Regions from separate parts of the Pseudarthrobacter sp. CC4 genome, predicted to be linked through region 2. Evidence: predicted binding sites of a transcription regulator. Region 2 holds the regulator's gene; the other holds the start of a gene.
What was found. The regulator HrcA, encoded in region 2, represses chaperone genes, less so after heat shock. The targets are predictions, from matches to a motif close to TTNGCACTCGNNNNNNNCGAGTGCNAA.
Positions count from the first base shown of each region.

Region 1: the regulator HrcA is predicted to act here: its motif matches at 1,217-1,243, upstream of PV768_RS06160 (Hsp20/alpha crystallin family protein).

Region 1 covers NZ_JARCCZ010000005.1:159,151-170,430, forward strand. Annotated here, with positions in the region: gene PV768_RS06155 (FAD-dependent monooxygenase) at 1-832, shown strand, start outside; gene PV768_RS06160 (Hsp20/alpha crystallin family protein) at 1,317-1,739, shown strand; gene PV768_RS06165 (NAD(P)H-hydrate dehydratase) at 1,983-2,921, opposite strand; gene PV768_RS06170 (histidine phosphatase family protein) at 2,905-3,690, opposite strand; gene PV768_RS06175 (alkaline phosphatase D family protein) at 3,874-5,550, opposite strand; gene PV768_RS06180 (LCP family protein) at 5,739-6,860, opposite strand; gene PV768_RS06185 (low molecular weight phosphatase family protein) at 7,069-7,731, opposite strand; gene PV768_RS06190 (FAD-dependent oxidoreductase) at 7,873-9,090, shown strand; gene PV768_RS06195 (DUF305 domain-containing protein) at 9,344-9,964, opposite strand; gene PV768_RS06200 (hypothetical protein) at 10,040-10,609, opposite strand; partial or broken gene PV768_RS06205 (heavy metal translocating P-type ATPase) at 10,709-11,280, opposite strand, start outside.
Region 2 covers NZ_JARCCZ010000018.1:90,090-99,650, forward strand. Annotated here, with positions in the region: gene lepA (translation elongation factor 4) at 1-1,428, shown strand, start outside; gene hemW (radical SAM family heme chaperone HemW) at 1,465-2,694, shown strand; gene PV768_RS13680 (DUF4870 domain-containing protein) at 2,760-3,182, opposite strand; gene PV768_RS13685 (DUF3097 domain-containing protein) at 3,332-4,180, opposite strand; gene hrcA (heat-inducible transcriptional repressor HrcA) at 4,357-5,370, shown strand; gene dnaJ (molecular chaperone DnaJ) at 5,449-6,576, shown strand; gene PV768_RS13700 (16S rRNA (uracil(1498)-N(3))-methyltransferase) at 6,579-7,373, shown strand; gene PV768_RS13705 (GerMN domain-containing protein) at 7,402-8,349, opposite strand; gene PV768_RS13710 (PhoH family protein) at 8,707-9,561, shown strand, end outside.

The sequences.
Region 1 (11,280 bases), on a different contig from region 2:
GCCGGCAGTCCCGGCGGGGGAAGTGGCCCGGCTCGTCCAGGAGTCGGGGCTGGAGGCGACGGTGCGGGACGTGCGGTGGTCCGCGCAGGTCCGCCTGCAGCACCGAGTGGCCAGCAGGTTCCGCAGCGGGAACCTGTTCCTGGCCGGAGACGCCGCGCACGCCCATTCGCCGGCGGGCGGCCAGGGGATGAACAACGGCATCCTTGATGCGCTGAATCTTGGCTGGAAGCTTGGATTCGCTTCCGACGGCGGGACGCACCCGGAACTGCTCGGCTCCTATGACTACGAGCGCCGCCTCGCTGCCCGGCGCGTGCTGGCCCTGACCCACGTCATCTTTTTCGGGGAAGCGTCACCCCACCCCCTTGCGCGCCTGCTCCGCGGCCTCCTTCCGGTTTCCGCGCCGTTGCTGCCGGTGCTGCTGCGCCGGCGGCGCCTCACGTCTGCCGGCATCAGGCTGCTGGCACAGCCTTTTGTCCGCTACCGGAACAGCGGCATCTCGCTGGAGGGCACCCCGCCCGCAGCGCGGTGGCCGCGGCCGGGGGACCGGCTGCCGGACGCGCCGGCAGCCACCGGCGGGCGGCCCGCCCGCCTTCACGAGCTGACGGCCGCGCCGGGCGTCCACATTCTGCTGGAGCATGATGCCGGCTGGGATGCGGCGGGCGCGGAGCTCGCGTTTTCAGGGCGCAAGGTCCATGTGCATCGGCTCAGCAGCCATCCCGGCCGCGGCATCGTTGCGGTGCGCCCGGACGGCCATGTCGGTTTCCGCTGCGGGGAGTCGGACCTGCACCAGTTGCGCGCCTGGCTCCGGCTGGTGGGTGCCGTCCCGGACTGACGGGAACGGCGGGCCGCCGGCCTAGTGGGCTTGAGGCGGCGGGCGTATCCTGTTCACGCCAAGGCACGTCCATCAAACGTGAGAGGGGAACGTCACATGACCATCCCGCCAGTGCACGAGCCCGAGCCGTTCCCGCCGGAACCAGGCCCGGACCAGCCAGATCCAGCCCACCCCGGCCACCCGGGCCCGCCGGCTCCCAATCCGTTCCCCGCACCGGAACCCCCGGGCCCGCTGCCGGTGCCGGATCCGGGCCCGGCACCGCTGCGGCCGGACCCGACGCGGAGCTGACAACCAGCATCTGAGGGGCCTTTCGCGTACCGCGATGGGCCCCTCACCCATGTCCCGCGAGGCCGCAAAAAACTTCAAAAATACCCTTCGGAACCCCTTGCAGACCTGATTCCCCAGTGATAAAAAATCTATATCAGCCAATACAGATCGGCTGATGCGGAAAAGTGTTGGACCGTCTCTTACGAGGAGGGAAGCCATGTTGATGCGAACTGATCCGTTCCGCGAGTTGGACAGGCTGGCCCAGCAGGTCCTCGGCACGGCGGCGCGCCCGGCAGCGATGCCGATGGACGCGTGGCGGGAGGACCAGGAATTTGTCGTCGCCTTTGATCTGCCCGGCGTCGCACTGGATTCTGTGGATCTGGATGTGGAACGGAACGTCCTGACGGTACGGGCCGAGCGCCCCGACACTGCAGGCAAGGACACCGAGTTGATCGCCTCCGAGCGGCCGCGCGGCGTGTTCAGCCGCCAGCTGATCCTTGGGGACACCCTGGATACTGACAACGTAAAGGCTACGTACGACGCCGGTGTCCTGACGCTGCGGATTCCTGTCGCCGAAAAGGCCAAGCCGCGCAAGATTGAAATTGAGACGAAGGGGGCCAAGCAAGAGATTGCCGCCTAGCTTCAACACAGGATCGGAAAGTCGGGGATTTGCTGACTGCCTTTAGGGCGGATTGCACAGTATGCACGCCACAGCGCTTAAAGCGCACCGGCAGCCTACACCCGCACTTCCCGGTATGGCGGCCCCCGGCTTCGGCCGGGGGCCGTCTCATATCCGGAGAAAGCAACGCGGGGTCACCTATCGCGCAAAAAACCCCGTCGGATGGACCGTAAGTGACCCCGCGTTGCTTTTAACCTGGAGGGATCAGGTGTTGAGTTCCAGCATCAGCGCGGGCAGCTCGTCCGCGAGTTCGCGCGCCAGGAAGCCCAGGGGTCCCAGCCGGCTGGCAAGCCTGTCCGCAGCAGCCGCATGAAGATGGGTGCCCCAGCACGCAGCCTGGGCTTCACTGGTTCCCCGGGCGCGAAGGCCGGCGATGGCACCGGCCAGGACATCCCCGCTGCCTGAGGTCCCCAGCCCGCCGTACCCCGTGGTGATTTTCCAGAGCTCCGCCTCTTCCGGAGCATCACCCGGCGGCCTCGCGATCAGGCCCTGGCAGCTCACCACCGCCTGGTACCGTTCGGCAATCTCCGCGACATCAGCCGGCAGGTCCTCCAGCCCGCGGCCAAGCAGGATCTCAGCCTCCTTGGGATTGGGCGTCAGGATCAGGCGCCCCTTCCACGGACCGGACTGGTCCTCCACGTTGGCCAAGGCACCCAAAGCGTAGGCATCGAGGACGACGGCGGGACCTCCGCCGTCGTTCCCTTTCCCGGAGGCGGCCTCCCGCCCGAGCAGCGCCCGGAGCAGCTCCTCGGCCAGGTCCAGGTCATCGAGGCCCGGACCCACCAGCACGGCATCTGCCTTGTCCAGGTACGGGGCAATGAGGTCCAGTCCCTCGGCCGTTACGGACCCGCCGGGGGTTTCCGGCAGGCCCACTGTCCCGCACTCCGGCAGCGCGACGCCCACGTGGACAGCCACCGATTCCGCGACGGCCAGGGTGAGTTTCCCGGCGCCGGCCCGAAGGGCGGCAGCACCGGAGAGCAGGGCGGCACCGGGAGTCGCCCGGGCCCCGCCGACCACCAATACCGATCCGCGGGAGTACTTGTCCTCGCCGGCGGCAGGGAGCGGCCAGTCGCGCAGGAGCGACGGCGTCACCAGGGCTGGCTGCGCGGCCCCGGCCGCGCCCGCCTCACCGCGGGTGGACACTGGCGTCCCCGGCATGTTCGGTCACGGCAACGCCCTGCTCGGTCAGGTGGTCCGCGACATTGAAGCTTTCGAGCGTCCAGCGGCCGGCGCCGGAGGGCCGCACATAGCGGGTCAGGGAGGCATTCAGGACCGAGGTGGTGGCCGCCAGGTCCAGGAGTTCTGCTTCACTCAGCCCTTCAAGCACGTACCGGAAGAGCATGATCACGGCGTCGTGGCACACCAGCATCACCCGATGCCCGGTGCCGAGGTTGTTCAGTTCCGCCAGGACGGAGCGCAGCCGGAGGGCCACGTCCGCCCAGGATTCCCCGCCCGGCGGCCGGTAGTACAGCTTGCCCAGCCATTCGCGGCGTTCCACCTCGTCCGGGTAACGCTGCTCCACGCCCAGCCGGGTGAGCCGGTCCAGGATGCCCAGTTCGCGGTCCCGGAGCCGTTCATCGGTGCGCACCTTCACGGGCCAGCCCGCCACCTCCACGGCGATTTCCGCCGTCTGACGGGCACGTGCATAGGGCGAGGAAACCACGGCGTCCGGCCGGAACTCCTCGGCGGTCCGGGCCAAGGCCGCGCCCAGGGCCTTGGCCTGCTCCTGCCCAATGTCGGACAGGTTCACATCGGCGTCGCGGGCCGGCACGGCGATGACCGCCGCCCCTGCCTCCCGGGCCTCGGTGGCGGCAACGTTGCCTTCACTCTCGCCGTGCCGGACCAGTAGCAGTTCCACCGCCCCGGCTTCCTGCACAGCCTCTGTCAGCCCGTCGTCGTTCAAGAGAATCACCCCGTCTGCGTGCCGTTCCGATTGCAGGAACACTACCAGCGGCGTACCCAGCGGGCGGGGAAAATAACGGGTGACGGCGGCCGGCATCTCGCGCCCGCAACGGAAATCCGCGCCCGATTCGGACACCCGCTCCCGGGGCCCGGGGCGCGGCTGTCCGGATCAGGCGCGGAAATGCCCCTCGGCTTACCGCTCCGGCGTCAGCACCTTGGAGAACACAGTGGCGCCATTGGCATTGCGCAGGCTTGCCGTGAAAGTGTTGTCTTCGCCCAGCTGCACGTGACCGAAGAACTGGTTCTCGCCGTTGCGCGGTGACTCTCCCGCGAACTTGCCCGCCTTGGAGAACACCACCTCGGGCCCGAACGTGCCGTCCATCTTGTTCGGTCCAAATGAACCCGCCGCAATCGGCCCGGCCACGAATTCCCAGAAGGGGTCGAAGTCGGTGAAGGCCGCACGCTCAGGGGAGTAGTGGTGCGCGGCGCAGTAGTGAACGTCGGCGGTCAGCCACACCACGTTCCTAACCTGGTTGCGCTTGAATGCGCTCAATACCCCGGCGATCTCAAGCTCACGGCCCAGGGGTGCACCGGCGTCGCGGTTTGAGACGCTTTCCTGGTTGACCGGCCCGTCGCCCACGATGATGCCCAGCGGCAGGTCGGCAGCGATGACTTTCCAGGTGGCCTTGGACTTGGTCACCTCGCGGATCAGCCAGTCCACCTGCTCCTGGCCCAGGATCGAGGTGGCGTATGGCTCCTTGCCGTCCGTGTTGGGGGACTTGAACGTCCGCATGTCCAGGCAGAAGATGTCCAGCTGCGGGCCGCGGCTGATCTTCCGGTAGATGCGGGCGGGCTGGTACTGGCCGGCGTCGTCGAACGTACCCGGCCGCCACAGGGCCGAGGAATCGGCGATGGGCATGTTCTCCTGCCACGCTTGCCGGCCCCGTGCTGCCAGGGTGTTGACGTCGCGGACGGTGTAGCGGGGATCGTCCAGGATCTCGCCGGGGTACCAGTTATTAGTGGTCTCGTGGTCGTCCCAGTTGGCGATGACGGGGACGTCAGCGAACATGGCCCGCATGTTGGCGTCCATCTGGTTGTAGCGGTGCCGGCCGCGGAATTCCGTGAGCGTCTCGGCCACCTTGGACACCTCCTCCGTGACCAGGTTCCGCCACACCTGCCCGTCCTTCTCCACCACGGTTTCCGTGATGGGGCCGTCGGCGTAGACGGTGTCGCCGGAGTGGATGAAGAAGTCCGGACGGGTCTGGTGCATGGCGCGGTAGCCGCGCATCCCGCCGATTTCCTCGTTGATGCCCCAGCCCTGGCCGGCGGTGTCGCCCGTCCACACAAAGCTTTGGGCGGACGACGCCGGCACCTCGCCGCCGTTGCTTGTGTCACCGGTGCGGCCGTTGCCGGTATACGTCCCGGCGTCGGGAGCCGTGCGGAAGCTGCCGCTGACAGTCTCGCCGGCCGCGCCGCCGTCGTCCTCGAAGCTGATCTCCAGTGCAAAGCGCGTGTTGGAGGGCAGGTTCCCGGCGTGGATCTTGGCGGTGAAGTCGGAGGCCTGGGTGGCGCGGGGCCCGCGGAGGACGCGCTCAAAGGCGCCGCGGCCGCGGAGGACCTCGCCGCCGTCGTCCACGGCCCGCAGCACCGCGGTCATCCGCCCGGCACCGGAAGAACGTGACCACAGGACGGCGGAATCGGAGGTGACGTCGCCGGTGGCGATGCCGCTGGGCAGGGTGAGCCGGTTCCGGACCAGCGCGACGCCGGCCGGCGACTGCACTGTGGCGGCCTGGGCGGCGGCGGGTGTGGCTGCCAGTGCGGCAGCGAGGACGGATCCCTTGACGATGGTGCGGCGTGAAATGTCAGTCATGCCGTCCAGCCTCCAGGGGCCGGGCGCACAGACGTTTTCCCGCCGGTGAACCCCGGGTGAGCCCCGGTTGAACAGCCAGGTGGGCCCCTTAGCCGGACGAGCGGCCCTCGACCGCAGGAACGGCGTTGCCCGGCACCGCTCATGCGGGGCAGGCCCGCCCGTCCGCCAATGCCCGCGGCCTCAGCCGGCTACGGAACCGCGAACTCCCCGATCCGCCCCTCCCGCAGCGCAGCCCCAACGGCGTTGATCGCCCCGTAATCCGGGAACAGAACCGACTGGCCCGCGATGAATCCGGAGCCCGCCGTGGGCAGGGTCATGGTGCCGATCGCGTTCACGTCCAGGTTCCGCAGGCTGTAGGCAAGGATGGCAGCCTGCACGGGGTCGAAGCCCCGGTCCACGGTCAGGCAGCAGGACGCGAAATCCACCAGACCGCGCACGGCGTTGACGTCGTTCAGGCCGCCCCCGCCGGTCAGGCGGGCCAGGATGGCTTTGAGCAGGATCTGCTGGTTGCGCACGCGCTGGAAGTCGCCGTCGGAAAATGCGTACCGCTCCCGGGCGAACTCCAGCGCGGACTGCCCGTCCAGGTGGTTCACGCCCGGACCGAAGACGTGCCCCGTGTCGTGCGTGGACTGGAACGGAATGGGCACGTTGACGTCGATCCCGCCCAGCCCGTCCACCATGCCCCGGAAGCCGTGGAAGTCCAGCATCACGGTGTGGTCAATGGTGATCCCGAACAGTGACTGCACCGTTTGGGTGGTCATGTCGATGCCGCCGTACTGCAGCCCGGCATTGATCTTTGCGCCGCCGAAGCCCGGGATGTCCACCCACGTATCCCGGTTGATGGAGATGATGTACAGGGTTCTGCGGTCGGCGGGGACGTGGACCAGCATGAGGGTGTCCGACCGGTGGTCCATGGCCTCGCCGGTTGCCGCCGTGTGGGCTGCGGCGTCCCGAGCACTGGCACGGCTGTCGCTGCCGATGACCAGCACGTTCATGGGCGCCGCAGGCAGCTCCGGGATCGGCTCGGGCGGCGGCGGGGGAGCAGGGGCCGGCGGCGGCGTTTCGGAGGGAGTTTCCGAGGGGGTTGCCGACGGGGACGGCGATTCGCTCTGCGTCGCGGCGGGCTGCGCCTCCGTGCCGGAACGGTTGAGGCTGATGACTGCGACGACGGCGGCGGCCACCAGGACCAGCGCCAGCAGTGCGGCTATCCAGCGCCGGCGGCCGTGCGCCACCCAGCTGCCGTTGTGGGGACCGGGGGCGGGCCCGGATGCGTTGGGGCCGGAGGGGTCAGAACCGTCAGGCGTGCTCATTGTGCCTCACCTCTTTGTGAATGGGTGGGATCAGTGTCCGCCAGCCGAGGCCCTGCTGGCTACAAAGTTGTCCAAACTGTCACCTTGCGTCGCCTGACGGGGTCAGACGAATCACGCTTGATTACGACGGCGGCAGCGCGGTCAGGCGGGAACGTCGCCGCCGGGAGAAGTGCCGGGGTCGCCGGAGAGGTGCGGGACCGCCCGAACGCTACGGCGACTCCGCGCCTGTCCCGCGAGCCGGTGCGTTCAGGCGCGCGTGGCGGAGGATGGAGACGATCGCGGGCGCCAGTTCGTCCTCCATCTGCCGGTACACCTCGGGCGCGCGCCGGTAAGGGTCGACGATGTCGTTCTCGGCGGCGTCGGCGGGCAGGGACAGGTGCCGCACCCCTGCGGCCCGTGCCGGGAGGCTCTTCCAGAAGGCGGTGTTGGCGCCCAGCCAGCCGCCGTCGTCGTCATCATCCCTGGCGGGCGCGCTGCCCCCGGATGCTGCGGCGCGCTGGACCAGGACGTCGAGCATGCGGGCGAACTCGCGGATGGTGAACGTCCGTTTGAGGAGGGCGGCGTCCAGCTGCAGCACCTCGCCGCGGTGTGCGGAGGTCATGGTGAGCACCAGGTCCACGCCGCGGAGGATCTTCGGGGTCAGCTGGCGGGCGGCGAAGTTGTCCGGGTTCCCGCCGAAGGTGCGGACGATGTCCGCGGAGAGGGGCTGCATGGGGTCGCCCACCATGGCCCGGGTGCCCGCGCTGGCCACAACGAAACCGCCCGGCACCGCCTGGTCCAGTCCCGCCTGCAGCAGCCGCTCGGCCACCGGCGAGCGGCAGATGTTGCCTGTGCAGACGGTCAGGATTTTTACTGGTTCGGACGTGTCCAAGGGGATTTTCTCTTTCCAGCCGGTGCGCAGACCGTCCAGCCCGCGGATTTCAACTTAACACGCATCACCCGGACCCTCTCTCACTTGATGCGGGTTTTTGGGGAACCCTCTCTCACCTTTCCGGGCAGGAGGCACGATGATATGACCGTGGAGAAAGTTATCGGGCGTGACTGCGTCATTGCCGGCGGCGGACCGGCCGGGATGGTGCTCGGCTACCTGCTGGCACGCGCGGGGCTGCGCGTCACAGTGCTCGAGAAGCATGCCGACTTCTTTCGGGACTTCCGCGGCGACACCGTGCATCCTTCCACCGTGACACTGCTGGGCGAGCTCGGGCTGCGGGAAAAATTCCTGCAGCTGCCGCTCACGCGCCTGCCCGCGATGGACGTCGTCATGGACGGCCGGCGTTTCAGCATCGTGGACTTCAGGACCCTCCCGGAGCCCGACAACTTCCTGGTCCTGGCGCCGCAGTGGGATTTCCTGAACTTCCTGGCCGGCGAGGCGTTGGCGTTTCCCAACTTCGAGCTGCGCATGCTCACCGAAGCCACCGGCCTCATTGTCGAGCAGGACGAGGTTCGCGGCGTACGGGCGGCGACAGAGGACGACGACCTTGAGATCCGTGCGACGCTCACCGTAGCTGCGGACGGGCGGGCGTCCGGGCTGCGCGCCGCGGCCGGGATGACTCCCGACGAGTTTGGCGTGCCCATCGACGTTCTCTGGTTCAGCCTGCCCAAACCGCCGGAACCGCCGCCGGCAACCCTCGGCTACATCTCCCGCCAGGGCATGGTCCTGACCATCGACCGCGGCGACAGGTACCAGTCGGGCATGGTCATCCGGAAGGGCGGGTACGACGAGCTTCGTGCGGCAGGGCTGGAGGCGCTCCGGGCCAGGATCAGCCACGCGGCTCCTGTTCTGCGCCCCGTCGTCACCACCCTCGTGGACTGGGACCAGATCAAGCTCCTTTCGGTCCAGATCAACCGGCTCCGCCGCTGGTACCGTCCGGGCTTCATCGCGATCGGCGACGCCGCCCATGCGATGTCCCCGATGTTCGGCGTTGGCGTGAACTTCGCCATCCAGGATGCCGTTGCGCTGTTCAACGCCATCTCCGGGGACCTTGCAGCCGGGGCCGCGCCGGCCGGAAAGCTCGCGGCGGTGCAGCGGCGCAGGGAGAAGCCGGTGAAGGTGATGCAGTTGCTCCAGCGCAACGGGCACAAGGCCATTGTCCGGGCAACCGCCGGCAACAGTGTCGCGCCGCGCTGGTTCGTCGGGCTCCTCCGGTTCGCCTCGCCCCTGCTGCGCCGGATGACTGCCCGGTTCATCGGCGTCGGAATCCGTCCCGAGCACGTCAGGCCCGGCGCCTGACTGCAACGAGGGCCGGCCCCTGCGTCCCGTCCCAAACCGACGCTCTCTCACTTAATGCGGTTTTCCAGCGGATGCTCTCTCACTTTCGTAAGGAAAGTGAGAGAGCATCGGCCAATTTGGCCCGTTAGGTGAGAGAGCGTCGGCCAAGATGGCCCGTCAAGTGAGAGAGCATCGGCCAATATGGCCCGTCAAGTGAGAGAGCGTCGGCCAAGATGGACCGTTAAGTGAGAGAGGGTCGGGAGGGAGGGGCAGGTTAGAGCGCGGCCAGCATCTCCTTCATCTGGGCGATCTCAGCCTCCTGGGACGTGACGATATCCCGGGAGAGCTGGATGGACCCGGCGTGCTTGCCGGCGGCGATCTCCTGCTTTGCCATGTCGATCGCGCCCTCATGGTGTCCGATCATCTGCTCCAGGAAAAGCCGGACGGCTTCCGTTCCCTGCGCGGCCTTGAGCTTCTCCAGGCCCTGGGAGTCCACCATGCCGCCCATGCCGTGTCCCGAGTGGTCCGACATCATGACGGGCACGTTCCACTCTTTGAGCCAGCCGGTCATCGTCTCGATCTCGGGCGCCTGGGCGTTCTTGATCTTGGTGGCCAGCGCGGTGACCTCCGCGGGCAGGTCCGGCTTGGCGAGCATCATGTCGCTCATCTCCACCGCCTGCGCGTGGTGCGGGATCATCATCTGCGAGAACATGATGTCCGCCTGGTTATGGTCCGCACTGGCGTCCGGCATCATGCTGGCCATGGGGCCGGAGCTGCCGTGGTTCATGGGCATGGTGTTTCCGCCGGAGCTTCCGGAGCCGGCGGCGCACCCGGCAAGGCCGAGCGAGGCCGCCAGGGCAGCGGCGATGGTAAGGGTTTTGAGGTTCGTGTTCATTTTTTGGGGTGTCCTTCAGGGAAGTAATGTGAACTGGGCCAATTCATGCGTGGAGAGCCACGCGGCGCAGTCCGCTTACGTCCGGCTGATGGACAGGTCGCAGGGTGTGGGGCTTGCCGGGATGTACGAGTACCCGACGGCGCCCCGGGCGATGGCTGTGGGCGCGGGCCCGGCGGTGCCGGCCTGGGGCGGGACAACGGCGAGCGAAGCGGTCTTGGCCAGCGGGATGCAGGGCGCGCCGGCTTCCTGCGCGCCCGGGCAGCCGGAACTGCAGGATTCTGCGGCCGAAAAAGTTGGTCTTGCGGCCTGGTATCCGGCAGCGGCGCCGTGAGCCTGTCCTGAGCCCTGTTCGACGGCTGGGTGTTCGACGGCGGGGTGCCCGGCCAGGTGCCCGACGGCGGGGTGCCCGCCTGTGTCCCCGGCGAGGGAATGCACGACGGCGGCGTCCCCGGCGGAGTGCCCGCCGGGGAGTTGTGCAGCGGCAGGTTGTGCCGCCTGGGGTTGGACGACGGCGGCGTGCCCCGCGTGCGACGAGTGGGCGGTCATGACGTGCATTCCGAAGATCCCGGCCACGATGGCCAGGACGGCAGCCAGCAGTCCCGCGCGGAGGAGTGCGGCCGACAGGACGCGGGTGCGTGCGGTCATGCTGCTTCCTCCTTTCTGCGGAACAGGTTGCTGCGGAACAGGTTGCTGCTGGACTGGTTTCTGCCGGACCGGGTCTTCACCAGGGCCGCTCCTGCACGTTCAACGTACCTCGGACGGGTTGAGTTTCACCCGCCGGAGCAGTTGGGCGTTCAAAGCCACCACGATAGTGGATGCGGACATCAGGACCGCGCCCGCGGCCGGGGAGAGGACCACGCCGGCGAACGCCAGGACGCCTGCGGCCAGCGGCACGGACAGGATGTTGTAGCCCGTGGCCCACACCAGGTTCTCCCACATCTTGCGGTAGCTGGCCCGGGACAGGTCCACCATGGACAGCACTGCGCGCGGATCGTTCCCGGCCAGCACCACCCCGGCAGACTCCATGGCGACGTCCGTGCCGGCGCCGATCGCGATGCCCACCTCGGCGCGTGCCAGCGCCGGCGAGTCGTTGACGCCGTCGCCCACCATGGCCACTTTCAGCCCGCGGGCCTGGAGCTCGGCCACCTTCTTGTCCTTGTCCGCCGGCAGGACTTCCGCGAACACCTCATCGATCTTCAGGTCCGCGGCCACGGCCTGCGCCACCTGCCGGGCATCGCCCGTGATCATGCCGACCTTCACACCGCGGTTCTGCAGGGCAGCAACCGCCTGCCGCGACTCCGTCCGCACCGCATCCT
Region 2 (9,561 bases):
GTCCTGAACAAGATCGATCTTCCTGCGGCACAGCCCGAGAAGTACGCGGCTGAACTTGCCAGCCTGATCGGCGGCGAACCGGAGGACGTGCTGCGGGTATCGGGAAAAACCGGCATGGGCGTTGAAGCGCTGCTGGACAAGATTGTCCGCGACCTCCCGGCTCCCCAGGGTGACGCCAATGCCCCGGCCCGCGCAATGATCTTCGACTCCGTCTACGACACCTACCGCGGCGTGGTCACCTATGTCCGTGTGGTGGATGGCATGCTGCACCCCCGCGAGCGCATCCAGATGATGTCCACGCGGGCCACGCACGAACTCCTCGAGATTGGCGTGAGCTCCCCGGAGCCGACGCCCTCGAAGGGCCTGGGCGTCGGCGAGGTGGGGTACCTCATCACCGGAGTGAAGGACGTCCGCCTGTCCAAGGTCGGCGATACCGTCACCAACCTCGCCAAGCCGGCCGCTGAATCCCTGCCCGGCTACGCCGATGCCAAGCCGATGGTCTTTTCCGGCCTGTACCCGCTGGACGGCACGGACTATCCGGTGCTGCGCGATGCACTGGAGAAGCTGATGCTTAACGATGCCGCCCTGGTCTACGAGCCGGAGACCTCCGCGGCGCTGGGCTTCGGGTTCCGGGTGGGCTTCCTGGGACTGCTCCACCTTGAAATCACCCGCGAGCGGCTGGAACGCGAATACAACCTGGACCTGATTTCCACGGCCCCCAACGTGGAATACGAGGTGACGCTGGAGGACAAGAAAGTGGTCCACGTGACCAACCCCAGCGAATACCCCTCCGGCAAGATCTCCGAGGTCCGCGAGCCCATGGTGTCGGCCACCATCCTTGCGCCGAACGAATTCGTCGGCGCCATCATGGAGCTGTGCCAGAGCCGCCGCGGCGTCATGGGAGGAATGGATTACCTCTCGGAGGACCGGGTGGAAATCCGCTACCGCCTGCCGCTCGCCGAGATCGTGTTCGATTTCTTCGACATCCTCAAGTCCAAGACCCGCGGCTACGGCTCGCTCGACTGGAAGGCCGACGGCGACCAGGTGGCGGACCTCGTCAAGGTCGACATCATGCTCCAGGGCGAACAGGTGGATGCCTTCTCCGCCATCACGCACCGCGACAAGGCCTACGCCTACGGCGTCATGATGACCACCAAGCTGCGCGAACTCATTCCCCGCCAGCAGTTCGAGGTGCCCATCCAGGCGGCCATCGGCTCCAGGATCATCGCCCGGGAAAGCATCCGCGCCATCCGCAAGGACGTCCTGGCCAAGTGCTACGGCGGCGACATCTCCCGTAAGCGCAAACTGCTGGAGAAGCAGAAGGAAGGCAAGAAGCGCATGAAGATGGTGGGCCGCGTTGAGGTCCCCCAGGAAGCCTTCATTGCTGCGCTCACCACGGACGAGTCCAAGGACAAGGCCAAGAAGTAGTGGTTACAGCGGCCGGCGCCACCGGAGGCCCCTGCAATGCCTAGCACTCTTCCCCTCGGCGACCCGGCGCCGTCGGACGGTCTCCTGCCTCCCCAGGCGGTTGACGGTGCGGCGGGCCGGGCGTTCGGGCTTTACGTACACATTCCGTTCTGTGCCGTCCGCTGTGGCTACTGCGACTTCAACACCTACACCGCCACGGAGCTCGGCGGCGGGGCCTCGCAGGACGCCTATGCCGCCACGGCCGCCTCCGAAGTGTCCCTGGCAGCCAGGGTCCTGGCGGAATCAGGGCTTCCTGCGCGCCCGCTCAGCACGGTGTTTTTCGGCGGCGGCACACCCACCCTGCTTCCCGCCGAGGACCTCGCCCTGATCCTGCGCCGCGCCATCGGACAGTGGGGAATCGAGGCCGGCGCCGAAGTCACCACGGAGGCGAACCCGGACTCCGTCACGCCTGAATCCCTTGCCATCCTGAAGGAAGCCGGCTTCACCCGCATCTCCTTCGGGATGCAGTCTGCAGTGCCCCATGTCCTCAAAGTGCTTGACCGGACCCACACGCCCAGCCGAGTCCCGCAGGTTGTGCAATGGGCCCGGGACGCGGGACTGGCTGTGAGCCTGGACCTCATCTACGGCACGCCGGGGGAGTCCCTGGACGACTGGCGCTACTCCCTGGAGACGGCACTGTCCTACCAGCCGGACCACATCAGCGCCTATGCGCTGATCATCGAAGAGGGAACCAAGCTCGCCGCCCAGATCCGCCGGGGCGAGGTTCCAGGAATCGACGACGACGACCACGCCGACAAGTACGAACTCGCCGACGACCTCATCACCAAAGCCGGCCTGGGCTGGTACGAGGTCAGCAACTGGGCCCGCACGCCGGAGCAGGCCTGCCGCCACAACCTCGCCTACTGGCGGGGCGACGACTGGTGGGGGATCGGCCCCGGCGCCCATTCGCATGTGGGCGGCGTGCGGTGGTGGAACGTCAAACACCCCACGGCCTACGCCGGACGCCTCGCACAGGGAGTGTCACCGGCGGCCGGCAGGGAAACCCTGGACCAGGAGACCCGGAACGTCGAACGTGTGATGCTCGAGGCCCGTCTCCAGTCCGGTCTCGAAGTATCGTCGCTGGGCCAAGAAGGACGCCATGAGGTTGCGGGGCTGATCGCGGACGGCCTCGTGGATCCTGCTGCCGCGTTCAGGGGCAGGCTGGTCCTGACCCTCAAGGGCAGGCTGCTGGCAGACGCGGTGGTCCGCCGGGTCCTGCCGGACTGAACGGCACAAGGCAACGTGGGCCCGCGCCCGCCAGGGAACCCCGCGGGCGTGGACCCGTGCAGCCGCTACTTGATCCAGCGCAGGTTGTACTGGTAACGGTGCGGCTGGCCACGGTTGACATGGATGCCGGCCGCCACCGAGAAGCAGGTGAGCGCAATCCAGATGAGGGTGGCGATGACGGCAAAGATGTTGCCGATCACGGGGACGAAGACCACCAGGATGTTCGCCAGCAGGGCAGCAATGGTGGGCGGCAGGCTGAAATTCAGGGCTTCCTTGGATTCCTGTGCCGTGAAGGGCCCGCGGTCCCGGAAGATCAGGTAGATCAGCAGCGACGGAACGCAGCCCAGGATGCCCCCGAAGTGCGCCATGGTGGCCCATTGCCGGTCTTCGCTGGCTGTCAGGGGCAGCGCATTCGCGGGAACGCCGTGGTACTCCGAACGGCCCTGGCCGCCCGGGCTGTCCCTGTGATCACGTGCGTTTTCTGCCACAGTCTGTTCCTTCTGAAGTGCAATGGTGCCGGCTAAGAAAGCTTATTGGGTGCGGCGGCCTGCAATGTTGCAGGATCCGCAGTACCAAGAATACTTGGTACCGGCCCCATACCTGCCCCGGGATGCGCGGGCCGGGGCAGAACCGTCCTTCAGGGCACGGTGAGGAAGTCGATGACTTCTTCGACCCTCCCCAGCAGCGAGGCTTCCAGGTCGGCGTACGTTCGGACGGCGCCGAGCAGTTTCTGCCAGCCAAGCCCGATGTCCTCCTTTGTGGCATGGGGCCAGCCGAACGCTGCGAGGATGCCGGTCTTCCAATCCTGCCCGCGCGGCACTACCGGCCACTGCTCAATGCCCAGGACCGCGGGCCGGATGGCCTGCCACACGTCCACGTAAGGGTGACCCACAATCAGGACGTTCCCTGCAGCTCCCGGCGAGGCCATGACGGCGTCCGCAATGCGGGATTCCTTGGAATCCGGCACCAGGTGGTCCACCAGTACGCCGAGGCGCCTGCCCGGTCCGGGCCTGAACGCTGCGACGGCCCCCGCCAGGTCATCAATGCCGTGCAGGGGTTCGACGACGATGCCCTCCACGCGCAGGTCGTCTCCCCAGACCTTTTCCACCAGTTCGGCGTCGTGCTTTCCCTCCACCCAGATCCGGCTGGCCTTGGCCACCTGTGCCCGCTGGCCGGCGACGCGGACGGACCCGGAGGCGGTCCGGCCGGCGACGGCGCCGGCGGCCTGCCGCGGGGCCGGGGGCAGGAGCTTGATGGCCCGGCCTTCGAGGAGGAATCCGAAACCAAGCCGGAAGGACCGGGATTTACCGCGCCGGTCCTCCAGGGCAACCACGTGCATGCCGCCGGATTTTTCCACCCGGGTCACGGCGCCCACCCAGCCGGACTGGACGTCCTCAAGGACCATTCCCCGTTCAACGGGAACCTCGGGCAGTTCAGTCTTTGCGGGAGCGGACAAGTCGCGTGGGCCCCAGTTCTGGTACTGCATGGTTTCACTCCGCCTAGCGTTCGGTCACAGGTCCGGATTTCGCCCGGAGCGGTACCAATGCTAGCAACGGCGGGAGTCATAATAGACTGTTAGCACTGAGGCATGTCGAGTGCTAACCCTTGAGGTGGCACAGCGCGGGCGGCGCGGCCGCCCCGAACCCTGGATGGAGGTGGAGTGTGAGCGAGCCACGCAAACTTGAAGTGCTGCGTGCAATCGTGGAGGACTACGTCCACTCCCGGGAACCCGTCGGGTCCAAGGCCCTGGTGGAGCGGCACCATCTTGGTGTGTCCAGCGCAACGATCAGGAACGATATGGCCGCCCTGGAGGAAGAGGGCCTGATCACCGCTCCGCACACCAGCGCCGGACGTATCCCCACTGACAAGGGTTACCGGCTGTTCGTGGACCAGATCTCGGCGGTCAAACCGCTGTCCCAGGCCGAGCGCAGGGCCATCCAGTCGCTGCTGGAAGGATCTGACGACCTCGACGACGTCCTTGACCGCACGGTCCGCCTGCTGTCGCAGCTGACCAACCAGGTTGCCGTGGTCCAGTATCCGCACCTGAGCCGGGCACTGGTCCGCCATATCGAGTTCGTCCTCCTCGCGCCGCGCAAGGTGCTGGTGGTGCTGATCGCCAACAGCGGCAAAGTGGAACAGCGCGTTATCGACGTCGGCCAGGACCTGGGGGACGACGCCCTTGCCACCCTGCGGGCACGGTTCCTTGGCTCCCTTGCCGGCACTCCGCTGAACCAGCTCGCCCAGTCCCTGCCGGCAGTGGTGGCCACAGCCGGCCCGGGGCAAAGGCAGGCCGCCCATGCCCTCGCCGTCGGCCTCGAAGGCCTGGCCCAGAGCAGCAGGGAAGACCGCATGGTCATGGCGGGCACCGCCAACCTTGCGCGTTCCAACGTGGACTTTCCGCTCAGCATCGGACCGGTCCTGGAAGCACTCGAGGAACAGGTGGTCATGCTCCGCCTGCTGAGCGAAATGGCGCAGGACCACCGCGGGGTGGCTGTCAGCATCGGCCGCGAGAATCCCTACGACGGCCTTGCCGAGGCGTCCGTCGTTGCCACGGGGTACGGTCCGGACCACATTGCGAAAATTGGTGTCCTGGGACCAACCCGGATGGACTATCCCACCACCATGGCCGCAGTCAGGGCCGTTGCCCGCTACCTTTCGCGGATCCTGGGACCCTGACGTTTTCCCGTTCCCGGGCATGCAGATCATTTCCCGCAGTCCAACTGCAGGCAGTACAACAAGGAAGAGATACGAACTTTGAGCAGCCACTACGACGTCCTTGGAGTCTCACCGGAGGCCACGGGAGAAGAGATCAAGAAGGCCTACCGCAAGCTGGCGCGCACGCTCCACCCGGACGTCAACCCGGGTGAGGACGCGTCGGACCGCTTCAAGGCCGTGACCCACGCCTACGAGGTTCTTTCGGACCCGCAGAAGCGCCGCGTCTACGACACCACCGGCAACGAGAACGGCACGGACAACGGCTTCGGCGGAGGCAGCTACGCCGGCCAGGGATTCGCGTTCCAGGACATCTTCGACACCTTCTTCGGGGCCGGCGGAACAACGGGCCCGGCTTCCCGCGTCAGGCGCGGCCAGGACGCACTCATCAGTGTCCGCATCGAACTCCGCGACGCTGTCTTCGGCGTCAACAAGAAGCTGGAAGTGGACACGGCCGTCACGTGCCCCACCTGCGAAGGTTCGTGCTGCCGGCCGGGAACCCATCCGGAACGCTGCGACATCTGCGGCGGCAGCGGCCAGGTCCAGCGTGCCGTGCGCTCCATCCTGGGACAGGTCATGACCGCCGCCCCGTGTGGTACGTGCGAGGGCTTCGGCACCGTCATCAAGGACCCCTGCAATGAGTGCAGCGGCCAGGGACGCATCCGCAGCCGCCGTTCGCTGACCATCAAGGTTCCCGCCGGCGTAGCCACCGGAACCCGCATCCAGCTTTCCGGCCAGGGCGAAGCAGGTCCCGCCGGCGGTCCCGCCGGCGACCTCTACGTCGAGATCCGCGTGAACAACGACGCCACCTATGTCCGGGACAACGACGACCTCCACGCAACCCTGCACCTTCCCATGACCGCTGCAGCCCTGGGCACCGAGGTGAGCCTGGAAACGTTCGACGGACCGCAGGAGATCGACGTCAAGCCGGGCACCCAGTCCGGCGAGATCATCACCCTTCGCGGACTTGGCGTGACCCACCTTCGCGGGTACGGGCGCGGCGACCTGAAAGTGCACCTCCAGGTCGAGACTCCCGCCAAGCTGGACGCCGCGCAGGAGGACCTCCTGCGTCAGCTTGCCAAGATGCGCGGTGAACAGATCACCGAGGGCAAGCTTGCGGCCAGCGGGGGCATGTTCGCCAAGCTCCGGGACCGGCTCGGTAACCTGTAGCGGTGAGCAACCCGGTCTTTTTCACTCCTCCCGGTTCCCTTGACCAGCTGGTGGCGGGGGAAGTCTTTGTCCTGGAGGGGCCCGAGGCGCGGCACGCCGTCACGGTGAAGCGGCTTGCCCCGGGCGAGCCCGTTGACATCGTGGACGGCGCCGGGACGCGCATGAGCGGAAAGGTGCTTGCGGCGTCCCCCTCCGGGCTGGATGTTGAGTGCTCCTCCCTGGCCGTTGAGCCGCAGCCGGGGACAAGGCTGGTGCTGGTACAGGCGCTGGCAAAGGGCGACCGCGACGAACTTGCCATTGAGACGGCAACCGAACTCGGGATCGACGCCGTCATACCCTGGCAGTCCGAACGGTCCATCGTCCGGTGGAAAGGCGACCGGGCCGCGAAGGCCCACGCCAAATGGCAGTCCGTGGTCACGGCAGCCGCCAAGCAGGCGCGCCGCGCCTGGGTTCCCGAGGTGCGGCCCGCCGTCGACACCGCCGCGCTGGCCGGCCTCGTGGAGGCCGCAGGGCTTGCCGTCATCCTGCACGAGGACGCGGTTAGGCCCTTGCGGACAGTGCTGGAAGCATGGCAGCGCGGCGGAACCCCAACGGAACCCCGCGAAGTCTTCCTGATCGTTGGGCCGGAAGGCGGCATCAGTCCCCGGGAAGTAACCCGGCTCTGCGGCAAGGGTGCTGTCACGGCCCTGCTGGGGCACCATGTGCTGCGCTCATCCACCGCCGGCCCCGCCGCCGTCGTGCTTGCCAGCGACGTCCTGGGCCGCTGGGCGGCGCATGCTGCCGAGCCTGCCGGTTGAGCAGGCCGCCGAAGCTGCAGCGTGCGGGCTAGCGGACTTTGAAAGCCCGCGAGTCCTCGTTCTGGTCCGGCTGCCCGTCGGCGCCGGCCTGGGCCACGCGCAACTCGTAGTCGCCGGAAGGCAGCGTGAGGGCAAGCGTGAAGATCCCTCCCTGTCCGGGCTGGGCGGAGGCCGTTGTTTCTCCGGTGAGGAACGGTACCTTGTTGCCGTCCTGCTCCGCCCGCTGGATCTGCCAGCGCAGCTTGCTGCCGGCCAGGGTGCTGCGGCCGGTGATCTTCACGCTTCCGTCGGCAATTTCCACATTTTCCTGCGGATCGATGATCCAGACGGGCGCCACCATGCCCGCGCCCCTCGTCATGAGGTCACCCAGCTGGATGTGGTCGAAAGCAACGTAGTCCGTGTGCCCGTCCACCAGGATCCGCACCCGGATCTGCTGCCCGGAGTCAATGAGCCCGGAGCTGGCCGCAGCGGCCGTGGCCGTATAAACAAGCTGCTGGACGGCACGGGCCGCCATGTCAGCGTCGAGGTTGCTGTTGAACGCGTCCTCGGACACGTCCACCGTAATAACGTCCTTGCCGGAAATCGAGGTGGCGAGCTTGCTGGGATTCTGCCACGGGGTGAAGAAGTCCGGATCAAGCGGCTTATCCTTCATCATCGCCCGCAGGGCACGCGTCACGGGGTTTTCCTGCTCCGGCACGTCCCGGAACTCCCGGTAAAGGAACACGCTGCTGCCGGTGCGGCCAATCCAGTACACCGGCGCCTTGTTGGAGGACTGCGTGGTTTCAAGGGGGGCGCTGGTGGATGGTGCGGTGCCGGTGGCGGCAGGCCCGGAGTTCAGGAGGCCGGTAGGTGCAGGATTGGGCTCGGCCAGGCACCCCGCCAGGAGCGGGCTCACTGCCAGAACCACTGCGAGGACCGCAGGGCGCGCACGGCCCCAGCGTCGTCCTGCCCTCAGGGGCGCAGCTGATGCCGGCACGTTTGGTTGCCTGTCCTTTCGCAACTGGGCCGCTTCCGGGCGGCGGTAGTCCAGCAATGAAGCTGGATTTCCAGCATGGCACAGGGCGCTGGACCGTACGGCCCTGCCATGGTCCCCAGGGCCAACTGCAACGGGAACGATATGAGGCCGATATGAAGTTGATACCTAATGACGCAGCCTCCGCGCCTGAAGGCCGCCTTGCCCTGGTCCGTGGCTGGTTGCCTCATCCGGTGTTGACGCCGTACTGGCGTAAGATGGAGGGACCGCTTGGGCAAGGCGCGCCGGATGCGGTGGCCGGCCCTGCGGTGGACATTATTTTCGTACTTTGAGGGGATCACGGGCCTGCGGGCCGTCACCATGACTGAATCAGCGAATGGAAAGCGCCGGCTCAACACAGGCGAAGGCGCTGCGGGGGAGTTTCCCCATTCCCTGCCCGGCAGCCGTACCGAGGTTGTACTTTTCGACAACTCCGACCAGATGGTCCAGTCCTTGGGCAGCCACGATGAGGCTTTGCGCTTCATTGAGGAACAGTTCCCGCACGTCAATTTCCACGTCCGCGGAAATGAACTTTCCATCACTGGTCCTGCCAGCGACGTGCCCCGCATCATGCGGCTCCTCCACGAGGTCCGCGGCCTGGTGGCCCGCGGCACGGTTATCAGTCCCGCTGTCCTTCAGCAGCTCGTGGCCCTCCTGCGTACCCAGTCGCTGCAGAACCCCGTGGATGTTCTGACCCACGACATCCTTTCCAGCCGCGGGAGGACAATCCGTCCCAAGACGCTGAACCAGAAGACCTACGTCGACGCCATCGACAACAACACGGTGATCTTTGGCATTGGCCCGGCCGGAACAGGGAAGACCTACCTGGCCATGGCAAAGGCTGTGCAGGCGCTTCAGCAAAAAGAGGTCAGCCGGATTATCCTGACGCGCCCGGCAGTTGAAGCCGGGGAACGGCTGGGATTCCTGCCCGGAACCCTGAGCGACAAGATTGATCCCTACCTGCGCCCCCTCTACGACGCGCTGCACGACATGATGGACCCGGAGTCCATTCCCAGGCTGATGGCGGCGGGCACCATCGAAGTGGCTCCGCTGGCCTACATGCGCGGACGCACGCTCAATGACGCCTTCATCATCCTTGACGAGGCGCAGAACACCACGCCCGAGCAGATGAAGATGTTCCTGACCCGGCTGGGCTTTGGCTCCAAGATGGTGGTC